4 regions of the Traorella sp. mt218 genome follow, and region 1 is predicted to be linked to each of the others. Evidence: predicted binding sites of a transcription regulator. Region 1 holds the regulator's gene; each other region holds the start of a gene.
What was found. The regulator Rex, encoded in region 1, represses fermentation and respiration genes when NADH is low (regulators of the CRP and FNR family bind a similar motif). The targets are predictions, from matches to a motif close to GTGAANNNNTTCAC.
Positions count from the first base shown of each region.

Region 2: a site for Rex is predicted at 1,847-1,860, ahead of adhE (bifunctional acetaldehyde-CoA/alcohol dehydrogenase). Genes of this name have one in related genera too.
Region 3: a site for Rex is predicted at 3,625-3,638, ahead of gap (type I glyceraldehyde-3-phosphate dehydrogenase). Genes of this name have one in related genera too.
Region 4: a site for Rex is predicted at 2,814-2,827, ahead of ACZYT3_RS03125 (PTS fructose transporter subunit IIC). Genes of this name have one in related genera too.

Region 1 covers NZ_JBVAYM010000034.1:10,967-16,321, reverse strand. The annotation lists gene ACZYT3_RS12040 (peptidoglycan bridge formation glycyltransferase FemA/FemB family protein) at 1-111, shown strand, start outside; gene tsaE (tRNA (adenosine(37)-N6)-threonylcarbamoyltransferase complex ATPase subunit type 1 TsaE) at 108-551, shown strand; gene tsaB (tRNA (adenosine(37)-N6)-threonylcarbamoyltransferase complex dimerization subunit type 1 TsaB) at 548-1,138, shown strand; gene rimI (ribosomal protein S18-alanine N-acetyltransferase) at 1,135-1,578, shown strand; gene tsaD (tRNA (adenosine(37)-N6)-threonylcarbamoyltransferase complex transferase subunit TsaD) at 1,575-2,582, shown strand; gene ACZYT3_RS12015 (redox-sensing transcriptional repressor Rex) at 2,641-3,279, shown strand; gene asnS (asparagine--tRNA ligase) at 3,507-4,889, shown strand; gene ACZYT3_RS12005 (N-acetylmuramoyl-L-alanine amidase) at 4,954-5,355, shown strand, end outside.
Region 2 covers NZ_JBVAYM010000022.1:4,589-9,943, forward strand. The annotation lists gene ACZYT3_RS10245 (HIT family protein) at 1-388, opposite strand, end outside; gene hflX (GTPase HflX) at 472-1,695, shown strand; gene adhE (bifunctional acetaldehyde-CoA/alcohol dehydrogenase) at 2,007-4,655, shown strand; gene ACZYT3_RS10260 (hypothetical protein) at 4,798-5,355, opposite strand, start outside.
Region 3 covers NZ_JBVAYM010000002.1:163,410-168,764, reverse strand. The annotation lists gene rlmB (23S rRNA (guanosine(2251)-2'-O)-methyltransferase RlmB) at 1-99, opposite strand, end outside; gene ACZYT3_RS01960 (Mini-ribonuclease 3) at 101-484, opposite strand; gene cysS (cysteine--tRNA ligase) at 484-1,818, opposite strand; gene ACZYT3_RS01950 (hypothetical protein) at 2,078-2,374, opposite strand; gene gap (type I glyceraldehyde-3-phosphate dehydrogenase) at 2,551-3,564, opposite strand; gene ACZYT3_RS01940 (GNAT family N-acetyltransferase) at 3,736-4,647, opposite strand; gene ACZYT3_RS01935 (hypothetical protein) at 4,657-4,926, opposite strand; gene ACZYT3_RS01930 (hypothetical protein) at 4,993-5,355, opposite strand, start outside.
Region 4 covers NZ_JBVAYM010000004.1:32,011-37,365, forward strand. The annotation lists gene ACZYT3_RS03110 (hypothetical protein) at 1-62, opposite strand, end outside; gene ACZYT3_RS03115 (NAD(P)-dependent oxidoreductase) at 59-928, opposite strand; gene ACZYT3_RS03120 (transaldolase family protein) at 921-1,586, opposite strand; gene ACZYT3_RS03125 (PTS fructose transporter subunit IIC) at 1,646-2,704, opposite strand; gene ACZYT3_RS03130 (DeoR/GlpR family DNA-binding transcription regulator) at 2,960-3,715, shown strand; gene recR (recombination mediator RecR) at 3,788-4,381, opposite strand; gene ACZYT3_RS03140 (YbaB/EbfC family nucleoid-associated protein) at 4,381-4,677, opposite strand; gene dnaX (DNA polymerase III subunit gamma/tau) at 4,682-5,355, opposite strand, start outside.

The DNA of each region.
Region 1 (5,355 bases):
TTCAATGCACTTGTCAGCGAATATATCGGTGAATTTGATCTGCCGGTCAATCATCTTTTATACCGTTTAAGTCGTTTGGCTTATACAATAAGAAAGGAGAGAAGATTATGAAGAAAGTTATTCATTCAAAAAAGGATACCGAGCTATTAGGAAGAAAGTTAGGAGAATTGAGTTTCAAAGGCATGTGTATTACTTTAAATGGTGATTTAGGTGCTGGAAAAACAACGCTTACTAAAAGTATCGGCAAGGGGATGGGCATTGATAAAACAATCAGCTCGCCGACCTTTACTATTTTAAAAATCTATAAAGGGAATATACCGCTCTATCATATTGATGCCTATCGAATGGAAGGAATCGATCAGGATCTTGGATTCGAGGAAATACTTCAGGGAGAGGGTGTCTGTGTGATCGAATGGGGAGAATTCATCAAAGATATCCTTCCTGAAGAGCGATTGGATATTTCTATATATATTCAGAAAGATGAAGAAAGAATTTTTGATATCAATGCTTATGGAGAGCGTTATGAATCATTATTGGAGAAGCTTTTATGAAAACATTAGTATTAGATACATGTCATAAGTATATCGTTGTTGGCTGCTTTGAGGATGACCAGTGTCTTAGCTCATGGAATGAGTGGGCCTGGAAGCAGCAAAGCGAACGCTTTTTTGAAGCGTTGAATACTTGTATGGATCAGGCGGGATGGGAATGCGATGATCTTGATCAAATCGTACTGACAGAGGGGCCTGGAAGCTATACTGGCGAACGCATTGCGATGACTTTCGCAAAGGTCTTATGTACGCAGAAGCCTATTGATTTATATACGATACCTACTTATTTGATATTTGCAGGTCAAAACAGTGGAGAAGTTATTTTAGATGCCCGCAGCAATCGCGTTTATTGCGGAACATGTGAAAACGGAAGACTTGTTAGTGAAACGATAAAAACACTTGATCAAATCAAAGAAGACAAAGATAAAGGGATCAACATCATGGGGGATACCTACCTTATAGGTGAAGAAAATAAAGAAATCGATCTGGCTGCGAATTTCATAGCAGTGAAATGTTCATGGAAGAAAGTTGCAAATGTACATACACTGACACCTCATTATTTAAAAAATAAGGAAGAATTAGTAAAATGATCCGTGAAATGACGCCTGATGATCTGGATCAGGTAATGGATATCGAAAAAGAAGCGTTTCATGAGCATTGGAAACGTGAAGATTTCGAATATGAAATTTCAAAAAATGAATTTTCAAATATGAAGGTATATGAAAAAGATGGTCAAGTCTTAGGAATGGTTGGCTATTACATTCTTTTTGATGATGCCCAGATCACGACATTGGCAGTGTCGCATCAAGCCAGACGTCATGGCATTGCTTATGAGTTGATGAGCTATGTCATCGAACAGTGCGACCGGCAAAAATGCAGCGTCCTTTCGCTGGAGGTTAGGAAAAGTAATGAAGCTGCCATTCATTTATATAAAAAATGTGGCTTTTATGAGATGAATATAAGAAAAGGCTATTATGAAGACGGGGAGGATGCCCTTTTCATGATGAAAGCTTTAGGAGGAAACATATGAGTAAGATACTGGCAATTGAATCAAGCTGCGATGAAACTGCAGCAGCAGTGATCGAGGATGAGCATATTGTTCTTGCGAATGTCGTAGCGACACAGATCGATGTCCATAAAGAATATGGCGGCGTGATTCCGGAAATTGCTTCACGCATACATATTGAAAATATTTCTATGGTCATTAATGAATGCCTAAAAAAAGCAAATTTAAAAATGGAAGATATCGATGCCGTTGCTTTTACGCAGGGTCCCGGTCTGATCGGCAGCCTGCATGTAGGCGTTCAGGCCGCTAAAACACTGGCATGGGCATTTAAGAAGCCATTGGTACCTGTTCATCACATTGCAGGACATATTTATGCCAATCGTCTTGTCAGTGAATTGCATTTTCCATTGCTGGCATTAGTTGTCAGCGGTGGCCATACCGAACTGATCTATATGAAGGATGAGTGGAGCTTTGAGGTGTTAGGAACTACTCAGGATGATGCGATCGGTGAGGCTTTTGATAAGGTGGGCAGAGTTTTGGGGCTTCCTTATCCGGGCGGTGTATATATTGATAAATTATCAAAGCAGGGAAAAAATATATATAAGCTGCCGAAACCAAAACCGGAAAAAGAACTCGATTTTTCTTTCTCGGGCCTTAAATCCGGAGTATTGCAATTTATCAAGCGTATGGAGCGTCAAAATGAAACATTTAAACCTGAGGATCTTGCTTGCTCCTTTCAGGAAACAGCCATCAGCTGTCTGTTAGAAAGAGCTGATAAGGCATTAGCAAGCTTTAAGGTGAAACAGTTTGTATTGGCCGGTGGAGTGGCTGCCAATAGCTGTTTACGTGAGCATGTGACCAATGATCTTCAGAAAAAATATCCAAACGTTGAATGTCTGATCCCACCGCTGTCGTGTTGCACAGATAATGCCGCTATGATCGGTGTTGCCGGAAGTGTTGCTTATCGTCATGGTGTACGGGCCGGTTTTGATGTCAGTGCGGATCCGGGAATGGATCTCGAAAGTTAAATAAATTAGATTATTCACAAAGATTTACTTTTGTGATATACTGATTGTAGGTGATCGTATGACAAACAAAAATGTGCCAAAGGCAACGCTTCAAAGATATCCCCTATATTTAAAAGCATTGAGAAAGCTTGCAAATTCGGGCGTAGAAAGGATTTTATCGAAGGAATTAAGTGAATATGTAAATATTGAATCAACAACGATACGTCGTGATTTTTCATTTCTCGGTAATCTTGGAAAGCAAGGATACGGATATGATGTGTCAAAACTGATTGATATTTTTTCACAAGAGCTTGGATTAGATTTTGATGAAAAAATTATTTTGATTGGTGCCGGAAATCTTGGCCGGGCATTAATGAAATATAATAAATGGAATTATGTTGTCGGTGAGATAACATGTGCTTTTGATGTTTCTGCGGATAGACAGGGAGTACGTTTTGGCATTCCGGTCTATGATCTTAGTGAATTGGAAGAAAAAATTCCTCAAGGATGTCGAATTGCGATCCTTGCTGCCAGTACTGATATCCAACAGACCGTGGACAGACTGGTGAAGTGTGGTATCGTAGGCATCGTTGATTTTACCCATGAGCACATTCAAGTGCCAAAAGGGGTTGCAATTAAGTATGTTGATGTAGTATCATCTATACAGGAGCTTGTTTTTGAAACAAATGCTTTAGATAAGAAAACGGCAAAGAAATGAGTCACCCATTGACTCCCTTATCAGCGACTTCATGATGGTGAAAGATGAAGAAGGGAAGATGAGCGTGGAACACTCATGGAGCTGAACCGGAGAAATTGAGTAGACGGTTACGCGGGCAGGCGTTATATGCATATAAGATGCGTATCAGAAGGTACGAATCAGGATGGCACCGCGTTATTACGTTCCTGAATGGGAACGTTTTTTTATAAGAAAAAGGAGAAAGAGATATGTTTGAATTTATGACGATTCGTGAATTGTATGAAATGGTTCAATCACAGAATCATATGGAATTGGATTCGATTGAGTATGTGCAGTTGCAAGGATGGGTCAGAACTAATCGTTGTAATGGTAAGCTGGGATTTATTGAGCTTAATGATGGTACTTATTTTAGAAATGCACAGCTCGTTTATCAGACAACGTTGAAAAACTTTGAGGAAGTACGCCATTATCGTACCGGAACTGCATTAACGATTACCGGTAAATTTGTTTTGACCCCAGAGGGCAAACAGCCTTTTGAAATCCAGGTGACTGAAAGCATATTGGAGGGGGATTGCGATGAGGATTATCCGCTGCAGAAGAAGCGTCATAGTTTCGAATATCTGCGTGAAATACCGCATATCCGTCCCCGTGCAAATACCTATTATGCTGTTTTCCGTTTAAGAAGCGTATTGTCCATGGCCATTCATGAATTTTTCCAGGATCAGGGCTTTGTCTATGTGCATACACCGATCATCACCGGCAATGACGGTGAGGGTGCAGGTGAAATGTTTAAGGCAACTGTACGCAGTGACGATAAATATGAAGAGGACTTTTTCGGAAAAGAAGCCTATCTGACTGTAACGGGTCAATTACACGTCGAAGCTTTTGCTTTGGCCTTTAGGGATGTCTACACATTCGGACCGGCTTTTAGGGCTGAAAATTCAAATACACCATTCCATGCATCGGAATTTTGGATGATCGAACCGGAAATTGCTTTTGCTGATTTAAACGACAATATGAATCTGATCGAAGATATGATCAAATACTGTATCGATTATGTATTAGAAAATGCACCTGAAGAAATGAAATTCTTCAATACGATGATCGATCATGATGTGATGAATCGTTTGAATATGATTCGTAACAGTGAATTTAAGCGCATGACTTATACGGAAGCCATTGAAATATTAGAAAAAGCAGATGTGAAGTTTGAAAACAAGGTTTCATGGGGCATGGATCTTAACCGTGAACATGAACGTTATATCTGTGAACAGATTGTCCATGGTCCGGTATTCCTGACCGACTATCCAAAAGATATCAAGGCGTTCTATATGCGTATGAATGATGATGGAAAAACGGTAGCCGCTTGTGATCTTCTCGTTCCGGGAGTAGGTGAGCTTGTTGGCGGCAGTCAGCGTGAAGAACGTTATGATGTACTGAAAAAGAGAATGGAAGATATGGGCATGAAAACCGAAAATCTGGAATGGTACATGGATCTAAGACGCTTTGGTGGCTGCAAGCATGCCGGATTTGGTCTTGGCTTTGATCGTTTCTTAATGTATTTAACGGGTATCGGTAATATTCGTGATACGGAACCATTCCCAAGAACACCAAGAAATCTGATATTCTAGACTCTGCATAGGGTCTAGTTTTTTTTTCACATTTCAACTATAATAATAGCGAAAGGAAAAGAATATGGCTTATGTAAAAAAACCGCGAAGAAAAATCAAATGGAAAATTGCAATTCCGCTGTTATGTTTAATTTTGTGTGTCATTTATCTTTTGATAAATGTTCTTTTCCCGCGTACAGAAAACAATGAAGGCGTACAGATCTGTTCTTATTCGGTTTCCAAGACCCATGCTTTATTGGAACAGGAATATGAAAGAACATATGAAATCAGCGATTATTTCTTTTATGGTGAAAATTTAAGTTTTCTGCAAGAACCTTATACATTAGGACAAAGTGACGATCTATTTGGAAAAACGATCCAGCTTAGAAATCTTTGCAACGATGAGAAGATATTGTTTCAATTATCCAATTCTGTTGATCAACAGATTGATCTGGGAGAATTAGAGGATGGTTTTTATGAGGTCTAT
Region 2 (5,355 bases), on a different contig from region 1:
ATAATGCACACAATTCTTCAAGATTTTGTTTTTCAGATTCATGAAATTCAATTTGAATCGCATCGTTTTCATCATAGCGTGGAATGATATGAAAATGCAGATGCATCACGGTTTGTCCGGCAGCTTCGTGAGTGTTATTTAAAATATTGATGCCTTTGGCATTTGTTCGTTCCATGATCCTTTTTGCCAGCATCTGGGTAACTTGAATCAGATGGGACAAGGTATCCGGATCACATTCCAGAATATTGGCAACATGCTTTTTAGGAACAACCAAGGTATGTCCTCTGGTTACTTGTGATACGTCTAAAAATGCGATGACACTTTCATCTTCATAGATAACAGATGAAGGAATTTCATGATCGATGATCTTACAAAATATACATGACATAGTTTTCTCTCCTTTTTTTATTATCATAATCCAACTTACGAAAAGTTTCAAGAATCTATGGTATAATAAATACAGGTGATGCTATGAATCATAAAATTGTATGTGCAGGATTGTATTTAGAAAAAGAAAAAGATGTCGAGGGCCAGTTTGAAGAAACGAAGGGTCTGGCGAGAGCCTGTGATTATGAAATCGTAGGAGAGATCATTCAAAGAAGAAGGACTCCTCATCCGGCAACTTATTTTGGTGAGGGAAAAATCTACGAGATCAAACAAATGATCGAAGAAACGCATGCTTCGGCATGTATGATTGCGGCACCAATCACGCCCAGTCAGATGCGTACTTTAAAAGAGATGTTAGGTGTGCGTGTATTTGACCGTAATGACTGTATCCTTGAGATCTTTGGTAAACGGGCACATACGAAACAGGCGAAGCTTCAGGTTGAATTGGCTACCTTGAAGCATGAGCTGCCTTTTGTCATCCATACTCAGCAAAATTTCTCCAGAATGCGTGGAGGCAGCAAGAATAAGGGTGAGGGTGAAAAGCAGTATCAATTAGACCGCAGAAAATATGAAATTCGTATTCAAAGAGTAGAAAAGGAACTGAAAGAAGTAAAAAAATCATTAGCGGCAATGAAAAGAAAACGCCATCGCTCTGATTTGAAAATGGTATCTTTGGTCGGTTATACCAATGCCGGAAAAAGCAGCTGTATGAATGAGATCCTCCGTTATTGTGAAATTGATGATGATAAGCATGTTTATGTCAAAGATATGTTGTTTGCGACCCTGGATGCTTCCATTCGTCATGTTTCTTATAAAGGAGTTGAATTTTTGATATCGGATACGGTAGGCTTCGTATCCCATCTTCCGCATGAATTGATCGATGCCTTTCACTCAACGCTGGAAAGCGTCAATGATGCTGACCTGATCCTGCAAGTCGTTGATGAGAGCAGTGAGCATGTTTTGGAACATATGGACGTAACACAAAAAACATTACAAAAGTTATCTGTCGAAGATACGCCGATGTGGGTGCTCCATAATAAGTGTGATTTATGTGAATACAAGAAAAATGAAAAAGATCATTTCTATATCAGTGCTGAAAAAGGCGTAGGTATCCGTGATGTCTTGGATGCGATCGCAGAGATGATACGCAAGGAAAAAACGATGATGGAAATAAGTGTTGATTATGAGGATGTTGATTTGAATGCAAAGGTTCATCGGTTTGCCAATATTCTTTCTTGTGTGGAAAAACAGGATCATTGGGAGTATCAGATCGAAGTTGATCATCGTTATGTATCTTTATTTCAATAAGTTGTGAATTAAGGTTAAAATTCACAAAAATGATATTTGGAAAACGACGGTTTGTGAAATCATAAATATAACAAAAAGCCCTAAAAAAAGGCTTTTTTTAATGCTTATAAACTGAAAGTGTTTTCATTTCACAAATACTTGAAAAATAAAAATGAAAAATTTCACAAATGATAAAAAGGAAGAAAAGAATTTGATGAGTAAGCCGGGGGTAAACGTTTTCATTTTACGATATGTGAAAAAAATAACAAATAATGCTTTACAAGTCCATTCACAAATGATATCTTTTGTGTGTGAAAAAAAGGAGAAGTAAAATGGCTGAAAAAACAGAAAAAAAAGAAGTAGTAGAAGAAGTTAAAGAAGAAGTAAGTCCTGCTGTTCAAGAAGTGAATAGACTTGTTGCGAATGCAGTAGAAGCTTTAGACGAATTTATGAAGCTTGATCAGGAACAGGTAGATTATATTGTTGCGAAAGCATCTGTAGCTGCTTTGGATCAGCATGGTGTCTTGGCAATGGCTGCTGTTGAGGAAACAGGACGAGGCGTCTTTGAAGATAAGGCAACGAAGAATTTGTTTGCTTGTGAGCACGTTGTAAACAATATGCGTCATACACGTACGGTTGGTATCATCAAAGAAGATGATGTCGATGGTATCGTTGAGATCGCAGAGCCGGTAGGTGTCATCTGTGGTATCGTACCAACAACAAACCCGACATCCACGGCCATCTTTAAATCATTGATTTGTTTGAAGACAAGAAACCCGATCGTTTTCTCATTCCATCCAAGTGCGGTAGAATGTTCCATCATGGCAGCACAGATCGTGTATAAGGCTGCAGTTGCTGCCGGTGCACCTAAGAACTGTATCCAGTGGATCGAACATCCAACGATGGAAGGAACGAATGCTCTGATGAACCATCCGGATGTTTCAACGATCCTGGCAACCGGTGGAAATGCAATGGTACGCGCTGCCTACTCATGTGGTAAACCGGCGTTAGGTGTTGGTGCTGGAAACGTTCCTGCTTATGTTGAAAAGACTTGTAACTTAAGACAGGCTGTCAATGATATCGTCTTGTCAAAAGCTTTTGATAACGGTATGATCTGTGCCAGCGAGCAGGCTGCTATCGTAGATAAAGAAATCTACAACGATTTCGTGAAAGAAATCAAAACGTATGGCGTTTACTTTGTCAATAAAAAAGAAAAAGAATTGCTTGAAAAATATATGTTCGGTGTAACGGCTTATTCAAAAGACGTTGACAGTGCGAAGCTGAATAGTGTCATGGTTGGAAAGGACGCTACATGGATTGCAAAGCAGGCCGGATTCGAAGTGCCTGAAAAGACGGTCATTTTGTGTGCTGAATGTAAAGAAGTCGGACCAAAAGAACCTCTGACACGTGAAAAATTATCACCGGTATTGGCAGTATTAAAGGCAAATTCAACAGAAGAAGGTATGACATTGGCAGAACAGATGGTTGAATTTAACGGTCTTGGTCATTCAGCTGCAATTCATACAAAAGATGAAGCCCTTGCAAAAGAATTTGGATTACGTGTGAAAGCGATCCGTGTCATCTGGAATTCACCGGCAACCTTTGGCGGAATCGGAAATGTATATAATGCCTTCCTTCCTTCATTGACATTGGGCTGTGGTTCTTATGGACATAACTCTGTAGGTAATAACGTCAGTGCAATCAATCTGTTGAATATTAAACGACTGGGGAGAAGAAATAACAATATGCAATGGTTCAAGGTTCCATCAAAGATTTATTTTGAAAGAGATTCTATCAAATACTTACAGGATATGCGTGAAATGACCCGTGTATTCATCGTAACAGACCGATCAATGGTTGATTTGGGATTTGTTAATAAGGTAACGGATCAGTTAAATCTGAGAAGAAACAAGGTACAGTACCAGCTTTTCTGTGATGTAGAACCGGATCCTTCAATCGCAACGGTACAGCGTGGTGTAGAAGTTATGAGAAGCTTCCAGCCGGATACGATCATTGCTCTTGGCGGTGGTTCTTGTATGGATGCTGCAAAGGGAATGTGGCTGTTCTATGAACATCCTGAAGTAAACTTCGATGATTTGAAACAGAAATTTATTGATATCCGTAAACGTGCTTTCCGTTATCCTGAATTAGGAAAGAAAGCCAATCTGGTATGTATCCCGACAACAAGTGGTACAGGTTCAGAAGTAACACCATTTGCCGTTATTTCAGATAAGATCGCAAATAAGAAATATCCATTGGCAGACTACTCGCTGACACCAACGATTGCCATCGTAGACCCTGCCTTTACGACAAATCTTCCGGCTTCAATTACAGCTGATACAGGTATGGACGTATTGACACATGCTACGGAAGCTTATGTTGCAACCTTAGCTAATGATTATACGGATGGATTATGCTTACAGGCTATCAAGATGGTATTCAAATATCTTCCTAGAGCTGTCAAAAATGGTAAGAATGATCCGGAAGCCAGAGAAAAGATGCACAATGCCAGCTGTATTGCAGGTATGGCATTCGCTAATGCCTTCTTAGGTGTCAACCACTCATTGGCACATAAGATCGGTGCTGAATTCCATGTTCCTCACGGACGTGCCAATGCCATTCTATTACCACACGTCATTCGTTACAATGGTACAAAACCACAGAAAAACTCTGTATGGCCAAAATACAACTACTACAAAGCTGATGAGAAATATCAGGAAATTGCAAAGCTGCTAGGTCTTCCTGCATCAACACCTGCAGAAGCAGTAGAATCTTATGCAAAGGCATGTGCTGAGTTAGGTGCAGAAGTCGGCATCAAGATGAACTTCGCTGATCAGAATATTGATGAAGCTACATGGAAGGCAGCTGAAAGAAAGATTGCTCTTCTTGCTTATGAGGATCAGTGTTCACCGGCAAACCCTAAACTGCCAATGATCAATGATATGATCGATATCCTTGAAAAATCTTATAAAGGAAACTAATTTAAAAAGCACCATACGATAGGGTATATATCGAAAAAACATCTGTTCACATGATGAACAGATGTTTTCTTAAGCAAATCTTTATCTAATTCAATGACTATAATAAATTCCATCTTCCTGTTGATGAATAAAGGAAGATATTTTATTTTTCTGCAATTACTTCCTTAACATCAAGAAGGATTTTCAATTCAAACAGAAATAAGATGAAAATACGCAAAATACCTCCGACAAAAGGAATATATCCAACCAATACGATCAGGCTCATAAAGATACAGTCTTTTCTCTTTGCACGGATATCATCATTACCAAGAATATATCCATATACCTTATAATAGGCCATAAATATGACAAATTCAAATAAGTAGGCAGCAAATATCATAATTGCGGAAATGAACAGCATAAAAGATGTATTGGGTGTAAAAGTAATCTGATCAGTCCCCATTATCAGGCTTTGAATGTTAGGGGTAGAGTTTACGATCTGCATGACGAAACCGGTAGCAATCAGAATAATTATAAATCCAATTCCAAATGCTTTTAAAAATACAACGGCAATTTTAGTCCAACTGCTCTTAATTAGCTCAAAGGATTGCGTAAAACACGTCTGAAGTCCTAAATCTCTTTTTTCAACAAGCAGTACATTCAAAAGATACCCAATCAAAACAACCATATAGAAAGATACGATGATAGAAAGCAATGAACC
Region 3 (5,355 bases), on a different contig from region 1:
CTTATCCTTAAAGCCCTCTGCCAAAAGAATCTCATAGATTTTTCTATCGTCCTTCAATAGCTGACGAACGACATTTTTTCCATACATATATTGTGCCATATTATTGCTCTCCCTGCTCAACAACTTCGTTCCACAGTTTTTCCAGTTTTCCACACTGCCCGCTCAGATAATAATAACCAACGATCGCTTCAAATCCGGTAGCCATGCGATACGTGATCATATCCGCATTTTTCGCAATCGTTTTTGTCTGAGCATTTCTGCCGCGCTTGATAATTTCCAGCTCTTCTTCATCAAAGAAATTCTTCTCGATCAAAACATTCAGATAATGCGCCTGCGCTTTGGCGCTGACATAATGAGAGGTCATCTTCTGAAGATCATTTGGCTTTTGATAGCCTGCCCGAACGAGCCTTTCCCTGACCCAAAGAGTCATGACCGCATCACCGATAAAAGCCAATGTAGTGCCATTATAAGGAACGATTTCCATTATAAGACCCCTTTTTCCATCAGCTTCTGACGATAGCCGTCTGCCTTTTCAAAATCTTTGACAGCCTTAGCTTCATTCCATTTCTGATACAATTCGTAACTTTCTTCATCCAGCACCGTACGTTCGATACGAATGCCAAGGACATGCATCATTCCTTCAAGAGCTGCCACCAGCTTCGATACGGTATCATAATCGATCTCACGGACACGCAAGGCGCTATTCAACTGCTTTACCGTTTCAAAAACAACACTAAAGGCATTCGGAGTATTTAAATCATCGTTCATTTCATCAAGGAAAGAATTCCACAATTTTTCATCCTTTTCAGCTTTAAAATCTTTGTGAGCCAATTGCATTTTTACACAAGCCTGCTTGTAAGAATTCATCACTTTATTCAATTCGTTACGAGCACTTTCTATGACTTCATCATTAAAATTCAACGGTGCACGATAATGTGCCGATAAGAAAGCCCATCTCAAGACATTGCCGCCAATCTCTTTAACCATATCCTTGATCAGAAGCGTATTGCCTAAAGACTTGGACATTTTTACACCATCCAGATTCAGCATGCCGTTATGCAGCCAATAATTCGCAATGTGTGTATGAAAACAAGCTTCACTCTGTGCAATCTCATTTTCATGATGCGGAAACTTCAGATCCATACCGCCACCATGAATATCAATACGATGACTCTTAAATTCCTTATTGATCATGACCACACATTCTGTATGCCATCCCGGACGTCCTTTTGACCAAGGTGAATCCCAGTTGATACCCTCATCTGTCTTTTTCCACAATGTAAAATCCAACGGATTCTCCTTTAAGGAATTTTCATCAATTCTGGCACCTACCATCAGATCATCGATCCGCTGCTTGCTTAAAGCACCATAATGTTCAACAGCATTAACTCTGAAATAAACATCTCCATCAACGACATAAGCTGCTTTTTTATCTACCAGATCCGCAATAAAAGCAATGATCTCATCCATCGTTTCCGTTACCTTCGGTGTGATATCCGGGATATCCGCATTTAAGCTGCGGCGGTCCTCATTATATCCCTCAATGTATTTCTCCGTCAGCTCCGCTTCACTAATACCTTCTTCTTTTGCCCTTTTTATGATCTTATCATCCACATCCGTGAAATTTGAAACATAGGTAACATCATAACCTAATGCTTCAAAGGTCTTCTTCAGCGTATCATAAACAATGATCGGCCGCCCATTACCGATATGCGGGCGGTTATACACCGTAGGTCCGCACACATACATACTGACCTTCCCTTCTTCAATAGGAATAAATTTTTCCATCTTATTGGTATAGCTGTTAAATAATTTCATCTTTTTCCCTCCTGATAATAAAAAAAGCATCTCTTAAAGACGCTTGATCACGCGGTTCCACTTTAATTGAATATATCCACTCATTTATGTTAACGCCATCCACGTACTTGATTAAAGTCCCTAGAAGGTGCATTTCATCCACTCCTAACAGCTTTTTCCACCCTTCAAGCCTCTCTGAAGTTATTTTATGGATGCTCTTTCCTTCATCACCGGTTTTACTTAATCTTTATACCACAACTCCTATAAAATGTAAACAGAATTACACACGATTCTGTCCCATGAAATTTCTTTTTTCAAATTTATTGACGGGCATACTTTGATCTTTCCTTATTTTCATCTCCACCAAAATAAGATTGTTATTCAAGGAAGCATTCGCTTTTAACAAGACCTTGGCTTCATGGGTGGCAGAGAGAGGGATATAGTCACTGAGATGAAACTGCTTTTTAAGAAGCTGATGAAGCCCGCTGTTCTCGAACACCTTATGAAGAACATGGGCAGGCTTCAGATCAGGAAATTTACGGTTATAGAAACGGTTGGGAAGAGAAAAGGCTTTCAAGATGTCTCCTTGATAGAAAAAAGAGTATTCACACAGATATTAATGACTATCATAACATAAATCACACTTAACTTTTTTCATTCTCTTTCATTTTCTTCCTGTCCATCAAAATTGAAATTTCCTAATATATAAAAAAACCGGGTTGTGTTGCCCCGGTTTTTGTCTTTTATCTTTAATTAAGCTAATTCAGAGAAGTATTTGATTGTTCTAACCATCTGGCTAGTGTATGAATTTTCGTTATCATACCAAGAAACAACCTGAACCTGAGTCGTTCCGTTATCCATAGGCTTAACCATTGTCTGAGTAGCATCGAACAATGAACCATAAGTGATACCGATGATATCGCTAGATACCAACTGTTCTTCAGTATAACCGAAAGATTCGTTGCTTGCAGCCTTCATAGCAGCATTTACCTGATCAACAGTTACATTTCCTTCAACAACAGCAACTAAGATCGTAGTTGAACCTGTAGGAACTGGAACACGCTGAGCAGAACCGATCAACTTACCGTTCAATTCAGGAATAACCAAACCGATAGCCTTAGCAGCACCAGTAGAGTTAGGAACGATGTTCACAGCAGCAGCTCTTGAACGTCTTAAATCACCTTTTCTCTGAGGTCCATCAAGAGTCATCTGATCACCTGTGTAAGCATGAACAGTAGTCATGATACCTGACTGGATAGGAGCTAAATCATTCAATGCTTTAGCCATAGGAGCCAGGCAGTTAGTTGTACAAGAAGCAGCTGAGATGACTGTATCTTCCGGCTTCAATACTGTGTGGTTAACGTTGTAAACAACTGTAGGAAGATCGTTTCCTGCAGGAGCAGAAATAACAACCTTACGAGCACCTGCTTTGATATGAGCAGAAGCTTTTTCCTTAGAAGTATAGAATCCTGTACATTCCAATACAACATCTACTCCTAATTTGCCCCAAGGCAGGTTAGATGCATCAGCTTCCTTGTAGATTTCGATTTCCTTGCCATCTACAGTGATTGAAGATTCACCAGCACTAACCTTGTCAGCTAATGCATATCTTCCCTGAGCTGAATCGTATTTTAATAAGTGAGCAAGCATTTTAGGGCTTGTTAAGTCGTTGATCGCAACAACTTCATAACCTTCTGCACCAAACATCTGTCTGAATGCAAGACGTCCAATACGTCCAAAACCATTAATTGCAACTTTAACTGTCATTTTTTTAAAGTCCTCCTTCTAAACAAACATATTATACAATTTTTAATAGAAAAGTCAATTGAGAAATCTTTCACTTATCCACTTTTTCATGCACCGATATGAACAAAGAGCGAATATAAGCGCATACATTCATCAAAAGACAAACAAACCAATGATTTCCATATATTTATCTTAATATTTTTCATTCATGAACCGTGGTTTTTTTGTCAGTAAATAAGCCTCCTTGCTTGTCTTTACACGAGCGTTATAAAGCTTATTAAAAAGAGGAAAATTGTTGCAGCGGACCATGACGGCACACCTTTTTCTCGGAATCGCCAATGGAAAGAGCTTTTCAATATGCTCGGCCTCGCTCAGCTCCAATATGATCAGATCATTCAGCCCCAAAGCAGCCCTGCACAAACGCAAAAAAGCATTGCTTCCAAGATAGATGATCTCTTTTACCTTCACTTGTTTTTTCTCTGTGGAAAAGCGGATATATCCCATTGGCTTGGCACGATGCCGAACGATCAATATCCTCTCATTCATGCTGTTGGCTTCCTTTATCATCACTTCAAAATCATGCAGCGAACGCACTTTATAACCATCAAAATGTTTCATGAATTCATCATAGACTTCCTTGAGCTCAAAAGCCTGTGCATCTTCAAACACATCGTTCTGACTGACATTTTCAAAATGACGTTCATTTAACTCATAATAGCGATGCTGCGTTCCTTCCTGAAAACCATAATTTTCCCAAAACTTATAAGAGGTAGCTTCCACAAAGGTAAATAAAGCCTTCTTTTCACATTCATCGATCACACTTTTTAAACATTCATCCAATGATGAAGTTTTCCGATAATCGGGATGAACGGCAACATGAGATAAAAATGTACTCTTTAAAAGGCGGTTATGAAACATGATATTCATATCACGCATAAAAACACTGGCGACAAGCTTTTCATCCTTTTCACATAAGATCGTTTTCCCATCATTCATGCCATAATTAAAAAAGCAGTTGATCGTTTCACTGTTTTTTATAGAAAAACTGCTTTGCCAGAGATTATAAATGGCGCTCTTATCTTTTTCACTAGCCTCTTTGATCATCTTTCTCACCTATTTTTCTACTGTTTCCGTATATTCGACATCAATGACATCACTTTTGATCTTTCCTCTTGTCTGATAATTTCGAGGTTCATAATCATCTTCATAACTTCTCGAAGAATAATAGCTTGTCGTATGATCCAGACGTCTTTTTCTTTTGAAATAGCTGATGACCATCAGAACTACAACAATCGGAAGAATGATCGGAAGCAGATTTATAAAAAACGCGATGACTGCTAAAATAATGGCTCCATATATAATAATCGTAATAAAATCTCTCATTCTCATCACCTGCATCAATTATACATGAAACTTTGAAAATTGTATATTACATTTTTGACACAAAGCTTACAGCTTTATCGCCAGAAAAGCACATAAAATGCATAAGAGAAACAATCCCGAAAGAACCCATAACGAAGAATTTTCTCTTTCAGGCTTTTCATTTTGTGCGATCACAATGACTTCATCTTTTTGAAGCTTATGTAAATAGCCTTCAAATTCCACATTTACTCTTGCCACTCCTTCATTGATCAGCTTTGACTGGAGAAGAACTTCATCAACATAGATATAATAGGCATTATCCATCGTCATTTCTTCTTCCAATTGAATGATTTCTGCTTTTTTTAGATATTCACAGGCTTGTTGACGCCCGCTTTCGTCATAAAAAAGCACATTAAAAAAATCAGTCTGAATCTGTGTTTCTTCATTCAT
Region 4 (5,355 bases), on a different contig from region 1:
GCTTCTACATCATAGGTATTTCTTGCAAGACAAACAACACCTATTTTTATTTTTTCTTTCATATGTGATTTTTTTCCTTTACAACTTTATAGGTTACGCTAAAATCTAGTGAAGCATATTTTTCTACGGCCTGATCATAAATATCTGTACTTATATCTAAGGCTGGAAGTACCAGTTCATATGCTTGAGCTATTTGCTTAGCGATATGAATATCTTTATGCATATTCAATACGGAAAAAGCCGGTTCGAAGTTTTCATTAAGAATCATATCGCCTTTTGTATCCAAATAGGCATTTTGACCGCCACCCATAGATACTGCCGGTATGACCTCCTCTAATGCCAGCCCTGCTTTACTGGCCAGTACCATCATTTCATTCACTCCATTTTGAATAGCTGCAACTAACATATTATGACAGATCTTCATATAGAGTCCTTTACCATGACCTCCCATATATTTGATTTGTTCACCCATACATGAAAGAATTGGTAACAAGTCTGCGAAACATTCTTCCCTTCCTCCGACGTAAATGCCAAGCTTTCCTTCAATGGCTGCTGCCTTACTTTTCACAACTGGTGCATCTAATATGTTTGCCTGTTTCTGTTCAACAAGATCTACGATTTTCAAATGCGTATCAGGTTCAATCGTTGACATATTGATACACAACGCATTTTTACGTAAGCCTTTCAAAATATTCTCATACACTTCTATCGTTTGTTTCGAGGCAGGCACCATTGTAATGATAATATCGCTGTCTGCACTTAACTGTTCCACAGAACTGGCTTTCTTACCGCCTAATTTCGTTAAAACTTCTATTTTTTCAGGAATGATATCATAAACGATGACCTTACATCCACTCTTTTTGATCAAATTTGCAGCCATCGCTTCTCCCATGATGCCAAGACCGATGAATCCTATTACTTTATTCATCTTGCTTCGTTTCCTCCCACGCTTTACAAAATTTCTGAATGCCATAGCTTGTAAATGGATGATATAAGCTATCCTGATAAACACTTAAACCTGCCGTAACGATATCAATACCATAAGCAGCTATTTTTCCAATTTGATATCCATTACGTACTGCCGCAGCTATGATTTCTGTCTTGTAACCATAATTTTGATAGATATCTTTTATATTCTTCAGATAGCTGACTCCATCTTCACCGTTGTTTTCTTTCCATCCAATAAACGGTGATACATATGTACTATTGATACGAGCTGCCTGAAGTGCCTGAGATACAGAGAAAACAAGTGTAATATTTGTTTTGATTCCTTCTTTCACTAATTGCTCCGCAGCAATCAGTCCCTGTTCAGTACAGGCAATCTTTATGACAAAATTTGAAGATAATGACGCATATTTCCTTCCTTCACGGATCATATCCTCAGCTTTATCCATATGTGGATCTATTTCAATAGAAATCGGAAAATTTACATTTTTAAACTCATCTGCCAGTTCTTTGCATATTTTATTAAATGATTTACCACTATTTTTTATATGATTCGGATTTGTTGTAACACCATCTATTTTCAAATATTTATATGCATATCGTATTTCATCAATTTTTGCACTGTCTAAAAAATATTTCATATATTTCTCCTAAGATATGTCTGTTGTTTCAAGTATTTATGAAACAACAGACATGCTATTTATTTAATATCTATATCTAATTCTACAGTTTCTTCTGTTTCTTCTGTTGTCACTGGTTTGGCAGGCTTCAATAATGTTAAAACGAGAGCTGTTACGATAGATCCAATAACTAATGCCAGCATAAACATCCAAGGTTTATTCATGAACGGTACGATAAAGATACCACCTGCCTGAATCTGACTTTCAACTCCCCATAGCATTGTAAGTGCTCCGCCAACAGCTGATCCAGCAACCGTAGAAACGATGACACGAATCGGATCTGTTGCGGCAAAAGGTAATACACCTTCAGTTATGAAACAAAGTCCCATCGGTAATGCTGCTTTTGCAGCTTCATGTTCAGAAGGAGTATATTTTTTTCTGGCAATCAATACACTTAAAGCAACTCCAAGCGGAGGTATCATTCCACCGACCAATTTAGCTGCCGTTGGTCCATATACACCTTCAGCTAATAAGCCATTTGCGAACAGGCAAGCTGTTTTATTCACCGGACCTCCTAAATCAAAGCCCATCATAGCACCTATAATACTGCCAAGCAAAGCTTTCGATCCACCCTGTAATGATGTCATTGTCGCTAAAATCCATGATTGTAATGCAGCGATCGGAGGACCGATTAATACGATCATTACTAAACCAACAACTAAACTTGAAATCAGCGGAATTACAATAATAGGCATAAGTCCCTGCATTGTTTTAGGAAGCTTGATATATTTTATAATTGCCGCAACAACATAACCGGCCAACAAGCCTCCAAAGATTCCTCCTAAGAAACCTGCCTGAATTTGTGTCGATAAATAACCCGCTACCAGACCCGGTGCAATACCCGGTCTTTCTGCAATTGAATAAGCAATCGCAGCAGCTAAAACCGGTACGATAAATGACATGGAAGCATTTCCGATTTGATTAATCATATAACCAATTGTACCTTCAGCATTACCAACATCATAACCGCCTAAAATTCTTGCAATACCAATACAAAGTCCTCCTGCAACGATCACCGGTACCATATAAGAAACACCTGTCATAAGACTTGTTCTTATACTAATTTTTTTCTTTGACATATTACCCTCCTTCTCTTTTCATATGATTCAGCGCTGATTAGAAAAGATCTATGTCCTACTTTCATTTTATGGATTATAAAAAAAGTAATCAATTCAAAATGATAATATTTTGAATAAATTCACTAATTTTTTTATTAATTTTGACAAAATTAATTATAATTTTGATGAAATTATTCATTTTTATTAATATTTAACTCGCCGATTGAATAAATATCTGATATTATGTGAACGTAATAAATAAGAGGAATAAAAGATATGAAAAAAGAAAGAATCAACATGCTTCAAGAACTCATTGAATCCGAACAAGAAATCTCTATGGAAAAACTGATATATCAGTTTGAATTATCTGAAAGTACATTAAGAAGATATTTAGATATACTGGAAAAGCAAGGACTCATCGAGAAACATTATGGTGGTGTTCGTGCAGTCATCAATACGATACCTTATGATAAAAGGTTCGATCGAAATATACAATCGAAACACAGGATAGGAGTATTAGCTGCTTCACTGATCAAAGATAATGATTCTATTTTTATCGACTCCGGAACGACAACGATTCATATTATCGACTCTCTTAAAAATGTCAAAAACATCACAATAATCACCAACAATATGAATGTCGTATATTTATGTAAGAAATTTAAAAATTTCAAGATTATTTTTCTTGGCGGTGAATTTATTAATTCCACAAACTGTTGTGCAAATTATGATACAGTAAAGATATTAAAAAAATATAACTTGGACAAAGCTTTCATAGCTGCAAATGGTTTTTCTTTACAAAAAGGAGCTACTAATTCTGATATTTGTGAGCATGATATAAAAAGCTTGGCTGTTAAACAATCTCAACAATCTATCCTTGTAGTCGATCACAGTAAATTTGGCCGGGCAGGTTTAGCGACTTTCGCTTCTGTTAATGCTTTCCATACCATCATCACAGATCAAATGCCCGATCAGTCGTACATTGATTATTGTTCCAGTAATCAAATTGAATTACTTTGGCCATCTGTATAAAGTGTAGTAAGCATTTATATGATGATACTATTTTTTTCATATCACATAAAAAAAATCAGATTACTCTGATTTTTATTCCATCTTTTTTCTGTTTTCCATGGCTTTGATCAATGTCATTTCGTCTGCATAATCTAAATGAGCTCCCATCGGCAGGCCATGAGCGATTCTTGTCGCTTGAATATTTTTCTTTTCCAAAAGTTTTGATAAATATAAAGCTGTTGTTTCTCCTTCAACTGTTGGATTTGTCGCAATGATCACTTCTGAGATTGTATCATCACATCTTTTTATCAATGAATCTATATTGATGTCATCCGGAAGTATCCCTTTTGATGGTGAGATTACTCCGTTAAGAACATGGTAGACACCTTTATATTCATGAGTCTTTTCCATGGCGATTAAATCCTGCACTTGTTCAACCACACAGATCGTACTCGTATCTCTGGTAGTATCCTTACATACTTCACATAGTTCATCTTCCGCTAAATTACCACATATCTTGCATGTATGGAGATTTTTTTTGGCTATAGAACAAACCTTTAAAAATTCATCAATTTCTTCCTGATCCCATTTTAAAAATTCAAAAGCATAACGTTCAGCTGTCTTTTGTCCAACTCCCGGCAATTTTCTAAAGCTCTCTACGAGTGTTTCAAATAATGCTGGATACATTAGAATGCTCCCGGCATTTTAACGCCGCCTGTAATTTTTGACAGCTCTTGTTCATGTTCCGTTTTAGCTTTTTCAATGACCTTATTAACTGCAACAGCAATCATGTCTTGAAGCATTTCAATATCTTCTAGATTTTTATTTTTGATTTCGATCGTATTGATATGATATTTTCCATCACATTCAACACGAACAAACTCATTTTCTTCTTCATAAACTCTGGCTTCTAATTCCTGTTCGACTTTTTTTAGATCAGCCTGCATTTTCTGAGCCTGTTTTAATAATGCTTGTATATTCATCTTCTTACTCCTTTATTTCTATATTTTCTTCTCCAAATAGATTTTTCACTAATTCAAGACTATCTTCTTCCAGCTTTACTGAAGCTGCTTCCGGTAACGTATGACTTTTTTGACGTTGTATAAATTCGTTGATAAGCTGTTTCTGTTCCTCATTTGTAATAGCAAATACCTTTTTCTTCTTTGATAATAGGACTTCCATGAAATCTATAAAAGCTCCTTGAGCATCTAATTCGTTGATTTCATTTGCAATTGCTTCGTTCTTAACACCAACGATAATATATTCTTTACCGCTGGCAACTAAATTCATGTCTCGTAACAGATTTGCATACCTTGCCCATGCCGGACTAAGATAATAATTTGATAGCTTTTCTAGCTTTGATAAATCTTCATGTTTATATGTCTTATTAGCTCCTACTAGCAATGAAATCATATATTCATGATCTAATCCTTTTATTTCTTTTTTTACAGATTGTTTTGTTTCAGGTGGTGACTCGATTGCACTTTCTTCTGCAGTTTCAGTTATATCAGGTATATCATCAGTTGAAGATGTTTCACGTGAAACATTCACTTCTTTATTTTCAATAGACATCATATTCAATAGACACACCTCAAAATAAGATTGTATGTTGGATGCGAACCGATATTGATCATAAGCCTTGATCAACTCTTCAATCATAG